Regions from separate parts of the Micromonospora citrea genome, predicted to be linked through region 1. Evidence: riboswitches for the same ligand, from Rfam matches in the RefSeq annotation. Region 1 holds a riboswitch; each other region holds the start of a gene.
What was found. A riboswitch is a leader RNA that binds a small molecule or an ion and turns the genes downstream of it on or off. The one in region 1 is predicted to bind cyclic di-AMP.

Region 1 (4,203 bases):
TCGGCGGGGTGCCGGAACCGCCCGGCCGGGTTGAGCGTGTACTCGTTGCGTCGGCCCACCCGGGTGCGGTGCAGGTAACCGCCGGCCTCCAGGTCCGCGACGATCGCCTGGGCGGCGCGTTCGGTGACGCCCACCTCGTCCGCGACGTCGCGCAGCCGGGCGGTGGGGTTACGGGCGATGGCGAGCAGCACGTGACCGTGGTTGGTGAGGAACGTCCAGTTCCGGGTGCTCCCGTTCTCCCCTGTCGTCGCCATGTGGCCATCGTATGGCGCACCCTTCGGGTCTTCCGCCAGGCCCTCGCCCCGTCCCCGCCGGGTGCCGACAAACATATGAAGCACATATCACGCATCCCTTGACGTACCTTCGGGTGCGTGTGAACGTGGGGGCAGCCCGCGCCCAGCGTCGGCCGGGATGACCAGGTCTTTCGCGTAAAGGGCGAGGTGAGGGAGATGAGCCGTCCCGGATCCCCCGGCACTCAGCCGGGCCCGGAACAGGATTCCGCGCAGCCGGCCACGGCAGCCGCCGCTGCCGTACGGGCCGCGTCGGCCACCCCGGCCGACCCCGCGCAGGCGCTCGCCGAGCTGCACGCCGGCAACCGGAGGTTCGTGACCGGCGCCCCGCACCACCCCAACCAGGACGCCGGGCACCGCGCCGCGGTGGCCGACGGGCAGCACCCGTTCGCGGTCATCGTCGGCTGCTCCGACTCCCGGCTCGCCGCCGAGATCATCTTCGATCGCGGCCTCGGCGACCTCTTCGTCGTCCGCACCGCCGGGCACACGGTCGGGCCCGAGGTGCTGGGCAGCGTGGAGTACGCGGTGACGATCCTGGGCACGCCGCTGGTGGTGGTGCTCGGGCACGACTCCTGCGGGGCCGTCCAGGCCGCCCGTGCCGCGGACGCCACCGGCACCCCTCCGCCGGGGCACCTGCCGGCCGTGGTCGACGCCGTGGTGCCCAGCCTGCGCCGCGCCGCGGCCGAGGGGGTGGACGACATCGACCGCATCGTCGACATCCACATCGGGTGCACCGTCGAGGCGATGCTGGACCGTTCGGCCGTGCTCGCCGCCGAGGTGGCCGCCGGGCGGTGCGCCGTGGTCGGCATGTCCTACCGGCTGGCCGCCGGTGAGGCGCGGGTGGTGGCCTCCGTGCCGGCCCACCTGGACGCGGTCGACGGGGCGCGGGCCGCCACCGACGGCGCTCACGCGCCGGCCGCCGCTGCCGCCGTCGCCTGACCCGCTCCCGCACGAAGCGACAGGGCCGCCCCGCGGACGCGGGGCGGCCCTGTGTCGTACGGCGTCAGAGCAGTGACACGTGCACGTGGTCCGTGTGGTTCGACGGGCCGCTGTACGACTTCCAGCCGGTCGCCGGGAACCAGATCTGCCGGTTCCAGATCACGTAGTAGATGCCGAGTCGGTCGGCGTTCCGCACCAGGAACGCGGTCAGGTTGTTGCCGTACATGTAGGTGTCGTCGTTGTGCCAGGGGGAGAAGCCGCTCCGCTGCAACGACCAGTCGCAGGCCCGGCCCTTCGGATGCTCGTACGGCCCGCCGGAGCGGTAACAGCCGACGAACCGGTTGAACCCGGCCCGCTTCACCTCCTTGTACATGTGCAGGGTGCGCGCCGTGATGCAGCCGGAGGTCGTGGGGTCGTCCTCCGTGCACGACAGGGGCTTCCAGTCACCGTCGGCGGTACGCCCCGGCGCGATCCGGGCCACCGGCGACGTGGCGACCACCTTGCCGCCGGTCAGCCCTCTGCCGCCGACCAGCGCGAGAGCCTTCTCCGCCTCGCGCTTGCCGCGGGCCATCTCGTTGGTCAGCTTCTGCTGCTCGCGGACCTCGGCGTCGAGGGCCAGCTTGGCCTGCTCGGCGCGGTTCTTGACCGCGTTGACCTCGGCGAGCTTCTTGGAGTTGACCAGGTTCAGCTCGTCGAGCGCGGCGGCGCGTCGGACGAACGAGTCGGGGCTGGCGGTGTCCAGCAGCATCGACACCGCGCCGATGCGCCCCGTCCGGTAGGACTGGGCGGCGATCTGGCTCACCTGGGGGGCCAGCGCCGCCAGTTCGGCCTGCGCCCGGTCGACCTCCAGGGCCAGCTCGAGCTGGCGCTTCTTCGACTTCGCCAGCTTCGACTTGGCCTGGACGTAGCTGCGGTTCCGCGACTCGATCAGGTCGTTGAGCAGTTTGGGCTCGTCGTCTCCGTGTCCGGAGGGCTGGGGCGGTGAGGTGGGTTCGGCCGCCGCCGGGAGGGGTCCGGCGAAGACGGCCAGGGCGGCGATCACGGCCACCACAGGCGTCAACCAGCGGCGTAGGGGTGCCGTCACAGTGTTCCCTTCCGTCGACCGCCGACCGGGTTAGCTGACGGGTTCGGGGCGGAAGTGGCCCCTACCGCTGTCGCGGATTCACCCCACGTACCTGGGTCCCCGGCTCGCCTGGTGGCGATTGGGCGGCGGCACCGCAGGCGCCGCTGCGCGCCTTCGGCGGTGACCGGCAGCGAGGTTACCCGACAGCCCTCCCGGGGATCTACGTCCCTAAGCCGACTAAATGCGTTATTTCGTAAGGGCGGAGGGTGACCAGTGACGCGTTTATCAGGCGAGGGGTCCTGATCCGTCACGCTGAGGAGTGTCACCATGCGGTGTCCGTGCTCCCGTCTCGGTCGGGCCACCCGGAGGGGGCGGCGGAGGGGGCGTTGCCGGCGCGCGGCCCGCTGAGGGCCTCGAGCGCCTCGGAGCGGTCGGCCGCCGGCCGGGGAGCCGGCGGGGTCGGGGAGGCGCCGTCGTCGGCGGACCCGCCGGCGCGCCGGCCCGCCGTGGTCACCAGGGCCGCGAGGCCGGTGGTCAGCGGCACGGCGGCGATCAGGCCCAGGGTGGCGACCGCGCTGCGGACGATCTCCTGGGCCAGGAACTCGCTGGTCAGGATCTGGGTCACCGCCCGGGAGTCGGCGGTCAGCAGGAGCAGCACCGGCAGCGAGGCGCCGGCGTACGCCAGCACGATGGTGTTGACCGTCGAGGCGATGTGGGCGCGACCGACCCGCGTCGCCGCCCGGTAGAGCTGCGCCCGGGACAGCCCGGGGTTGGCGTGCGCCAGCTCGCTGACCGTCGCGGCCTGGGTCACCGTGACGTCGTCGAGCACACCGAGGGAGCCGATGATGATCCCGGCGAGCAGCAGGCCGTGCAGGTCGACGTCGGCCTGGAACATCGACAGCGTGGTGGCGTCCTCGGTGCCGAAGCCGGTCAGGTGGGTCGCCGCGGTGGCGATCGTGCCGAGGAGCCCGGTCAGCACCAGGCTGCCGAGCGTGCCGAGCACGGCGACCGAGGTCTGTGCCGTCACCCCGTGCGTCAGGTAGAGCACCACGAACATGATCAGTGCCGCGCCGACGACCGCGACCAGCAGCGGCGAGCGGCCGGCGCTGATGCCGGGCAGCACGAAGGTGAGCAGGATGGCGAAGCTCGCCGCCAGGCCGGCCAGCGCGGCTAGCCCGCGCCAGCGCCCGAACGCGACGATCGCCGCGGCGAAGAGCGCCACCAGCCAGAGCAACGGCTCGCCGCGCTGGTGCTCGGCGATGTTGTAGGTGCTCACCGAAGGGTCGGCGGGGTCGGTGAGCTGGACCAGGACGATCTCGTCGCCGACCGCGACCTTCGGCGCGCCGGGCCCGGCCGGCACCGGCGTCTCCACCTGCTGCCCGGCGTCGGGGCCGTCGTCCACCCGCACCGTGACGGTGCCACAGGGGCCCGCCGCCGCGCCCGGGGCCCCCTCCGGGACCTCGGGAGCGGGTGGACACGGCTCGGTCACCACCCGCGTCACCGTGCCGTGGTGGCGGGGCGGGTCGGTGCCGGGCGCCGCCTCGGGGGCGTCCCACGGCCAGAGCGCCAGGGCCGCGATCAGGGTGGCGACGAAGAGGGGCACCACCGTCGCGACGAGGATCCGTCGCACCCCGGGCGGGGCGGACGGTGCGGGACGGGTGTGGTCGGCGCCCATCGAGTGTCTCCCAACGATTCCAGGGCGGGTTACGTGCCGGCGTGCCGGTCGGTTCAGCGTCCCCGGCCGATCGCCGCGCCGGATCTCTCCGGCGTGGCGGAGCGGTCACGCACCGCGCTCGCCCGGCGCGTACGGGACCGGGCGGTGGGTGCCGCCGCCGGACCCGGGAGCCGACGCGGGCGGTGCGGATTTCGGAGGGCCACCGGCCGAATGGTAGCCATCCCGACATCCGGACG
Region 2 (4,203 bases), 2.3 Mb from region 1:
CGCCGAGGTGGAGGGCACGGTCGGCGTGATCACCCCGGTGCCCCGCCAGGACGAGGTGGCGGGGTGGCTGGGCGGGCTGGGGGCGCCGCGCCTGCAGGTGGTGACCAGCCTGGAGGCCAAGGGCATGGAGTACGACGGGGTGGTCCTCGTCGCGCCGGGCGAGATCCGGGCGGACCCGGGCTCCGGCGTGCGGACGCTCTACGTCGCGCTGTCCCGGGCCACCCAGCGGCTGACCACCGTCGACCCGGTCGGCTGAGGGGTCGGCCGGCCGGCCAGTCACTTGCACATATTGCGATGTGAGCATAGTTTGGACGCGGATCCGGACGAGTGACGGAGGGTGGGCGCGTGGGCGCAGGTCATGACCACCACCACGGGTCGGTCGCGAACGCCGCGCACCGCCACCGGGGCCGGCTCTGGGCCGCCTTCGGGCTGCTCGGCGCCCTGATGGTGGTGGAGGCGGCAGCCGCCTTCCGCACCGGCTCGCTGGCCCTGCTCAGCGACGCCGGGCACATGTTCACCGACGTGCTCGGCATCGGCATGGCGCTCGCCGCGATCACCGCCACCCGGCGGGCCGACGCGGACCCGCAGCGCACCTTCGGGCTCTACCGGCTGGAGGTGCTGGCCGCCCTCGCCAACGCCGTGCTGCTCTCCGGCGTCGCGGTCTACGTGGTCGTCGAGGCGGTACGCCGGTTCGGCGACCCGCCGGCGGTGCTCGCCGGCCCGATGCTCGCCGTGGCCGTGCTCGGCCTGCTCGCCAACGTGGCGGCCTTCGCCCTGCTGCGCTCCGGCGCCAGGGAGAGCATCAACCTGCGGGGCGCGTACCTGGAGGTGCTGGGAGACCTGCTGGGGTCACTCGGCGTGATCGGCGCGGCCCTGCTGATCTCCGTCACCGACTGGTGGTGGGCCGACCCGGTGGTCGCCGTGGCGATCGGGGCGTTCATCCTGCCCCGCACCTGGCGCCTCGGCCGCGCCGCGCTGCGCATCCTGGTGCAGGCCGCCCCGGAGCACCTCGAGGTCACCAAGGTGCACGACCGACTGGCCGCCGTTCCCGGCGTCGCCGAGGTGCACGACCTGCACGTCTGGACGTTGACCTCCGGGATGGAGGTGGCCTCGGCCCACCTGACCACCGAGCCTGGCGCGGAGGTGGGCGCGGTGCTCAGCGCGGCCCGGACGGCCCTGCACGACGACTTCCAGATCGAGCACGCCACGTTGCAGATCGAGCCGGGAGCATCGCCCGGGGCCTGCGGGTCGGTTGAGTGGTAATGAGCACAACCTTAAATCTGGGAGAGTATTGTCGACTTATGTCGGATTTGACGGTAAGCGGACAGGCACCCACGGTAACGCCCGCTGCACCAGTCACACCGGCACCGGTAGGCTCGGACCCGGCCCTCGCCAGGCGGCACCCACCGGTGCCGGCGACGGCCGCCGCCTAATCGCCCGGCGGGGCGAACCGGGGAACCATGTTCGTGGGGTGCATCCGCGTCAGCGGTAGGGATCTTCCGTCCCGAACCCGTCAGCTAACCCGGTCGGCGGCTGACGGAAGGACACGTGTATGCCAGTGATGGCACCTGTACGACGACGCGCCGCCCGGATGGCGGCCCTGATCGCCGCGACGCTCGCCCTCGGCGCCGCGGTCGCCCCGGTCACCGCCTCCCCCGCGGCGGCCACCCCCCGCGCCGGCCTGCCGGCCGCGGCGCCCGGACAGGACGCGGAGGGCGGCACGCCCGCCCTGCGGGCCCAACTGGAGGCCGCCAGCAAGGGCTACCTCGACGCCAAGCGGGCCCTCGACACCTCGGTCAAGCGGCAGAAGCAGCTCACCGCGCAGCTCAAGACGACCGAGACCGAGCTCGCCGAGCGGTCGGAGAAGGTCGGCGAGATCGCCGGGCTGGCCTATCGCACCGGCCGGCTCGGCGCCGCGTCCGCGCTGCTCAACAGCAACTCGCCGGACGGCTTCATGGATCGGGCCGCCGCCCTCGACGCGGTGGCCGCCAACGAGGACCGCGCGCTGCGCGAACTCCAGGAGACCCGCGACACGGCCGTCCGCACCAAGCTCGCGCTCGACGGCGAGATCCGCGAGCAGCGCAAGCAGGTCACGCTGATGGCCAAGCGCAAGGAGCAGGCCGAGCGGGCGCTGACGGTGGCCAACCGGCAGCAGTCCGGCGGGAGCGGCGGCGCGCCGCGCGGCACCTCGACCGCGACGGCGAAGCCGGCGCCGCGCAACTCCGACGGCTCCTGGCCGTCCGAGTCGTGCAGCGTCAACGACCCCACCCCCGCCAACGGCTGCATCACCCCGCGCACCCTGCACGCGCTCAACCAGGCCAAGGCGGCCGGCTTCACCCGCTACGTCTCCTGCTACCGCCCCGGCGGTTCCGGGGAGCACCCGAAGGGCCGGGCCTGCGACTTCGCCGCGCAGAAGAGCGGGTTCGGCGGCGACGCCACGGGCGGCGACCGGACGTACGGCAACAACCTGGCGACGTACTTCGTGAAGAACGCCGACCGGCTCGCCGTGCTCTACGTGATCTGGTACAGGCAGATCTGGCTGCCCAGCAGCGGGTGGAAGTCGTACAGCGGCGCCAACGGCGACCCGTCCAGCGACCACACCAACCACGTGCACCTGTCGGTCTACTGACGCACCCGGCCCCGGTGACCCGCCCGTCGGGTCGCCGGGGCCGCGCCGCGCGTACGGCCGGTCCCCCCGGCCCGGGCCGGGCGCCCGGCTGTTCCGTCCGGGCTGCCCGAGCGTCCCGGGCCGGGCGGCCCGGTGGCGTGCCGTCAGTCGGGCGGGCGGCGGTCCAGGGCGGCACCGAGCCGGGCGGCCAGCCCCAGGTGCGCGGCGCGCGCCTGGCGGAAGGCGTAGCCGAAGAGCGGCGCGGGCGCCTCGAGGGTGATCTCGACCTCTATCCGGACGACGCCGTCCGGCTCGGCGCGCAGCCGGGTCCGGTTGCGCACGGTGGTGGCCGGCCACTGCCGCGCCACGGTGACGATCTCGTCGGGCCCGTCGGCCAGGACGTCGGCCCGGTAGGTGACCGGCAGGCGCAGCGGCCCCGCGGCCAGCCGGTCGGTGATGAGATAGCTCGCCCGCGCGCCGGGTCGGGGCGGCGCCACCCGGCGGACCCGGACGATCAGCGGGTGCAGTTCCTCCTGTCGGGCCGGGTCCGCTAGCAGGCCGGCGGCCTCGGCCGGCGAGCAGCGCGCCTGGACGGTGTAGCTGAAGGAACCTCGCCTGAGCACCCGGCCTCCCCACCGTCGCCGACGCCGTCGCCCGATCGTCGCGCACGCGCGGCACCGTGGCAACGGCGCGCCGGCACCCGCGCGGATGTCGACCGCTCACCCACCTCTGCGACTACCGTCGGCTGCTGACAGGTCACGACGCGTGTCGGTCGACGGAGGGCGGGAGCATGAACGGGTACGACGGATGAGCGGGCACGTGATGGTCTTCGCGCCCACGCCCCGGCTGACGGTGACCGTCGACCAGCCCAGCGACGCCCCGGAGCTGCACCTGCACCCCGGCGGCCAGGGCGTCTGGCAGGCCCGGATGGTGATGTCGCTCGGCGTCGACGTGGTCCTCTGCACCGCCCTGGGCGGCGAGATCGGCCAGGTGCTGGAGCCACTGCTGGTCAGCGAGGGGGTCGACCTCAAGGTGGTGCTGCGGGACTCGGGCAGCGGCGGGTACGTGCACGACCGGCGCGAGGGGTCCCGGCGGGAGGTCGTGGACGTGCCGGGCCAACCGCTCAGCCGGCACGAGTTGGACGAGCTCTACAACCTGGCGCTCGGCGAAGGGCTGCGCGCCCCGGTCAGCGTGCTGAGCGGGCCGAACGAGCCCTCGCTGGTGCCCGCCGACCTCTACCGGCGCTTCGCCGCCGACCTCGGCGCCAACGGCGGCCGGGTGGTGGTCGACCTGGCCGGCGAGCACCTCACCGCGGTGCTGGACAGCGGCGTCTTCTTCCTCAAGGTCAGCCACGAGGAGCTGATCGCTGACGGTCGGGCCGCCGGCGACGACGAGGAGCAGCTCACCCGGGCGATGTACGACCTGCACGCGGGCGGCGCCGAGAACGTCGTGGTGAGCCGGGCCGACGAGCCGGCGCTGGCCCTGGTCGACGGCGAGGTGTTCGAGGTGGAGATGCCCCGCCTGCAGGCCGCCGACCCGCGCGGGGCGGGCGACTCGATGACGGCCGGGGTGGCCGCCGTGGTCGCCCGGGGCGG
Region 3 (4,203 bases), 1.4 Mb from region 1:
GCCCGGCCGCCGCGCCGCCCCGGGTCGGCGCGGGGTTCAGCGGTAGGGGTCGACGAGGGCCAGGACCGCCTCCGGGTCCTCGACGTGGGCGTTGTGGCCCAGGCCGGGCAGGGTGGCGACCGGGACGCCCAGCTCCTTCAGCTGGGCGTCGGTGACCATGGGGTCGTGCTCGCCGCGGGCCAGCAGCACCGGCACGTCGGTCGCCGCCAGCAGGGCGGGCAGGTTCGGCTCGCCCACCCCGAACGCCGCCGGGTCCATCGCCAGCCGCCAGCGGCCGTCGACCTGCCGCAGCCCGGCCTCGACCACCGGGTGGTCCGGCGCGAAGAGGCCCGTCAGGCCGGCCACCCGCAGGTAGCGGCGGGCCGCCTCGTCCCGGCCGGCGAACCAGGTCACCGGGCGGCCGGCCAGCTCACCGGCCCTGGCCAGCTCGGCCGGGGACCAGACGGCCTTGATGCCGAGCCCGACCACGGCGTCGACCGGCAGCCCCGCGTCGCGGGCGGCCAGCGCCAGCCCGACCACGCCGCCGAGGGAGTGCCCCAGCACGACGAGCCGGTCGCCCACCGTGAGCCCCGCGGCGAGCCGGTCGGCCAGCCCGGCGAACGAGTACGACGGCAACGGCGGCGACCACCCGTGGCCGGCGAGGTCGGGCGCCAGCCACCGGCCCGGCCACCGGCGCTCCAGCAGCGGCGCCGAGGGCAGCCACACGTCGCCGGTCGCGCCCATGCCGTGCAGCAGCAGGAGGACCCGCCGACCGTCCCGGTCACCCGATTCATCGACCATGGCCCGCAGTGTGCCACCCGCCGGCCGCCCCGGCGAGGGCCGTGACCCGGAGACGACATCGGGCGCCGGCCCCCGGGTGGGGAGCCGACGCCCGACGAGTGTCGCTCAGGCGGAGTAGCCGCGGGTGGCGGCCCAGTTCGCCAGGGCGATGGTGGACATCCAGTACGAGGCGGTGGCCGGGTTCGCCGAGTCGGCGATCTTCACCAGCCGTCCCTCGTCCTGGTAGCCCACGACGGCGATGTAGTGGCCGCCGGGGAACGAGTGCCAGCCGCCGTCGGTGTCCGTGGCGCTGCCGGCGACGTTCACCACGACGCCCCGGCCGGCGGCGATGGCGGCGACGACGTCGGCCTGGAGCCGGTCCGTCTGCGCCGGGGTCGCGGCGCTGCCCGGGATCATCCGCGTCCGGTACGGGTCGCCCTTCACCGTCGCGTTCAGCACCCGGGTGGTGTCGTCGGCGGAGTCGGTGCCCATCTCGTCGGTGCCCAGCTGGGCGCCGAGGGCGTCCTGGCTGCGCGCGACACCGGCGGCGCTGAGGGCGTGCCGGACGGCGGCGGGACCGCAGTTGTAGAAGGTCGTCTGGGCCTGGTAGTCGTAGTCCAGGGTCTTGGACTTCGGCGGCTTCGGCGACTCCGCCTTCCGGGTCAGGTCCGGGTCCGGCCTGGCGCTGGTGGCGCTCGCCGAGGGAACGGCGCTGGACGCGGCCGGGGCGGCGGTCGACGGGACGGCCGCGACGCGGTCCTCGCCGCGCGAGGCGGCGGCGACGCGCTGCTCGGTCACGGCCACCGGGGCCTGCGCGGCGGCCGGCGAGGCGTCGGTCTCGGCCAGCAGCGCGCCGGTGCCGGACGCCAGCACGAGCGCGGCGGCCGACGCGGCGGCCACCTGGTAGGGACGCTCGGACGTCAGGCGGCGGAGCTGTCGCTTGAGGTGGTGCTTCATGGTTTCCTCCACGGGCTCGGGGGGTGAGCGGCCGTCGGTCCCTCTCCGCAGGAGGAACCGACCGCGCGGACGGCGTCCGGCGGTGGTGGACCACTCAGGGGATGTGCCCGGGATGCCGGGCGACGGGCGGTGACCGGTGGGTCAGCTCGCGGCGTACGGCCGGGCGAGCGCGGGCACCGCGGCGCCGTGGAGGCGGCGGCGGGGGGTGGCTGGGTGCTGCACGAGGATGGAACTCCTTCCGACACCGCCGACCGGGTTAGCTGACGGATTCGGGCGGGAAGAACGCCCTACCGCGGGCCGTGGCCCGCGGATTCACCCCGATGTTGCAGTGGGTCCCCGGCTCGTCTCTGCACGATTAGGCGGGTCGGCGCGGCGTCGCCTCTTGCGAACGGGTACCGCACCGGACGCGCCGACACTACTGGCCGGTCGGCGGCCTGCCAACCCGCTCTCACCTGCCTAAACCTTGATCGTGCGACATTTTTTGCGGGCAGTCCGACACTGACGTGACTCAATGGGACGACCGTTTCCACGCGCGCCTTCGGGCCACAACCGGACGAGCGGCAGCCATCGACGCCGAATCGCCGGCGAAAATCGGCCGGACCGCGCCGCATGACCGGTTCGGCGGCGCTGTGACCGGCGTCACCGAAATGCCGTCGCGTTCAGCCCGCGCGGGCGGGCCGCCAGCGCGCGGCGGGCGCGGGACGATGCGCGGTGGCCGCCGTGCGGGCGGCCGGGAGCCGGCCCGGCCGGAGCCGGCCCGCCGCGGCGTACGCCTCCGCGGCGAGGGCGCGGGCCGCCTCGGCGGCCAGGTCGGCGTCCCGCCACGCGAGGCGCTCCCGCTCGGCGGCGGCCCGGTAGCCGGCCCGCTTCGCGTCGCGTACCGCCCGGGCCAGGACGATCTCCTGCTCCGCCGGATGACGTCGGGGATCCCAGCCCGCCCGGTGACCGAACACGTCGCTGAGTTGCCGGGCGGTCAGGTCGCCGCGCCAGTGGGCGGCCATCGCCGCGTGGTGCAGCCAGCGCTCCCGGGCGGCGTACTCGGCGGGCGTGCGCGGGGTGCGCGGAGACGGCAGGAGGGCGGCCCCGGTGAACCGGCGGGCGGCCGTCTCCGCCTCGTCGTACGCCTGCCACGCGCGGCCGACCGCCTCCTGCGCGGCGAGCCAGTCGGCCCGCAGCCGGCGCGCGGTACGGGCGGCGCGGTCCGCCGCGACGGCCACCTCCTCGGCGTAGCGGCGCAGGTCGGCCGCCTCGGCCGCCGGGTCGTCGGCGGGCGGGGCGGCCGGCTCTTCGGCGGGTGGGACCCGCTCCGGGCGGGCGACCAGGACGGCGAGCAGGGTCAGGGCCAGCAGGAGCAGGGCGGACCAGATGGCGGCGGCCCGCGGCACCTCGATCAGGAACTGGTAGAGGACGGTCTCCATGGTCGGCACCTCACGGGTAGCGAGTGCGGCAGCGGGGCACCCGGCGGAAGCGTCGACGCCACGGCGGGCCCGACGGGTGCGGATGGTGGAGAGCGAAGGAAGGGCACCTTGCTGACGCCTGAGGTGGAGCGGGGGCCCTTGCCGACGCGTGGGGGCGGACACGTCCCGGGGCCGTCGTCGGCCCTGCCGGGGGGGGTGCGGCTCAGCCGCGCGGCGGGGCGCGGGGGCCGGCGGTGCCCGGGGCGCGCGCGGCGGGCGCGGGGGCCGGTCCGACGGCGACGGTCGCGGCCGCCGGACCCGGGTCGGCCGCGGGGGCGAGGGGGGCGGGGCCGGCAGCGGCCCGCTCGTCGGCGCCCCCGGCCCCGTCGGCGTTCCCGGCCCCGTCGGCGTTCCCGGCCCCGTCGTCGTCGACCTCGGGGAAGCCCGGCAGGCCGACGGCGGCCGTCGGAGCGAGGCCCGCCCCGGCCGGGGGCACCGCCACGGCGGCCACCGAAGGCACCGTGACGGTGGTGGGGGTCAGCCCCGCAGAGGCAGAGGCGGCGGCGGGTAGCGCCCCCGCGCCGACGGCGAACGCGACCGCGACGGCGAGCCCGGTCAGCAGCCGCGCGGCCCACCGCGCCACCCACCACAGGGGACAGGTGAGCACGACGGGCAGCACGCGACCACGCTACCGCCGACGCCGCCGGTCCGCATCGCCGCCGGGCGTGTCGCCGCGGACCGCACCGACCAGGGTGGACCGGTGCTCGCGCCGCCCGCGCGAGCACCGGGCCCGTGGCCGCCGGTCGGGTGACCGGGCTGGTTGAGCCAGGTCGCCGCCAGTACGCCTGACCGCTACCAGGGCACCGGGCCGTCCTCGGCGAAGAACCCGCCCGTCGACCCGTCCGCGCCGAGGGTGGCCAGGCGCACCAGGACCGCGGCGCCCTGCGCGACGGTGAGGACCCCGGTGTGGTTGTTGCTGTCCGTGTCGACGAAGCCGGGGACCATGCCCTACTCGTGGCGTCCGGTGCGGCGCTGATGGTTCGTGCCGCGTCTGTTCGGAACATGGAGATGCCGGCGATCCGATCCTCGT

Region 2: another riboswitch for cyclic di-AMP. It lies ahead of GA0070606_RS23575 (coiled-coil domain-containing protein); the one in region 1 lies ahead of GA0070606_RS13180 (coiled-coil domain-containing protein).
Region 3: another riboswitch for cyclic di-AMP. It lies ahead of GA0070606_RS06660 (C39 family peptidase); the one in region 1 lies ahead of GA0070606_RS13180 (coiled-coil domain-containing protein).

What each region holds. Positions count from the first base shown of each region.
Region 1 covers NZ_FMHZ01000002.1:2,874,916-2,879,118, reverse strand. The annotation lists gene GA0070606_RS13190 (helix-turn-helix transcriptional regulator) at 1-254, opposite strand, end outside; gene GA0070606_RS13185 (carbonic anhydrase) at 450-1,229, shown strand; gene GA0070606_RS13180 (coiled-coil domain-containing protein) at 1,294-2,313, opposite strand; cyclic di-AMP (ydaO/yuaA leader) riboswitch at 2,318-2,448, opposite strand; gene GA0070606_RS13175 (YibE/F family protein) at 2,615-3,967, opposite strand.
Region 2 covers NZ_FMHZ01000002.1:5,138,469-5,142,671, reverse strand. The annotation lists gene GA0070606_RS23585 (HelD family protein) at 1-256, shown strand, start outside; gene GA0070606_RS23580 (cation diffusion facilitator family transporter) at 346-1,263, shown strand; cyclic di-AMP (ydaO/yuaA leader) riboswitch at 1,417-1,548, shown strand; gene GA0070606_RS23575 (coiled-coil domain-containing protein) at 1,562-2,629, shown strand; gene GA0070606_RS23570 (SRPBCC family protein) at 2,773-3,231, opposite strand; gene GA0070606_RS23565 (1-phosphofructokinase family hexose kinase) at 3,416-4,203, shown strand, end outside.
Region 3 covers NZ_FMHZ01000002.1:1,425,403-1,429,605, forward strand. The annotation lists gene GA0070606_RS06655 (alpha/beta fold hydrolase) at 37-780, opposite strand; gene GA0070606_RS06660 (C39 family peptidase) at 886-1,728, opposite strand; cyclic di-AMP (ydaO/yuaA leader) riboswitch at 1,947-2,088, opposite strand; gene GA0070606_RS06665 (hypothetical protein) at 2,376-3,134, opposite strand; gene GA0070606_RS06670 (hypothetical protein) at 3,337-3,792, opposite strand; gene GA0070606_RS06675 (Rossmann-fold NAD(P)-binding domain-containing protein) at 3,966-4,118, opposite strand.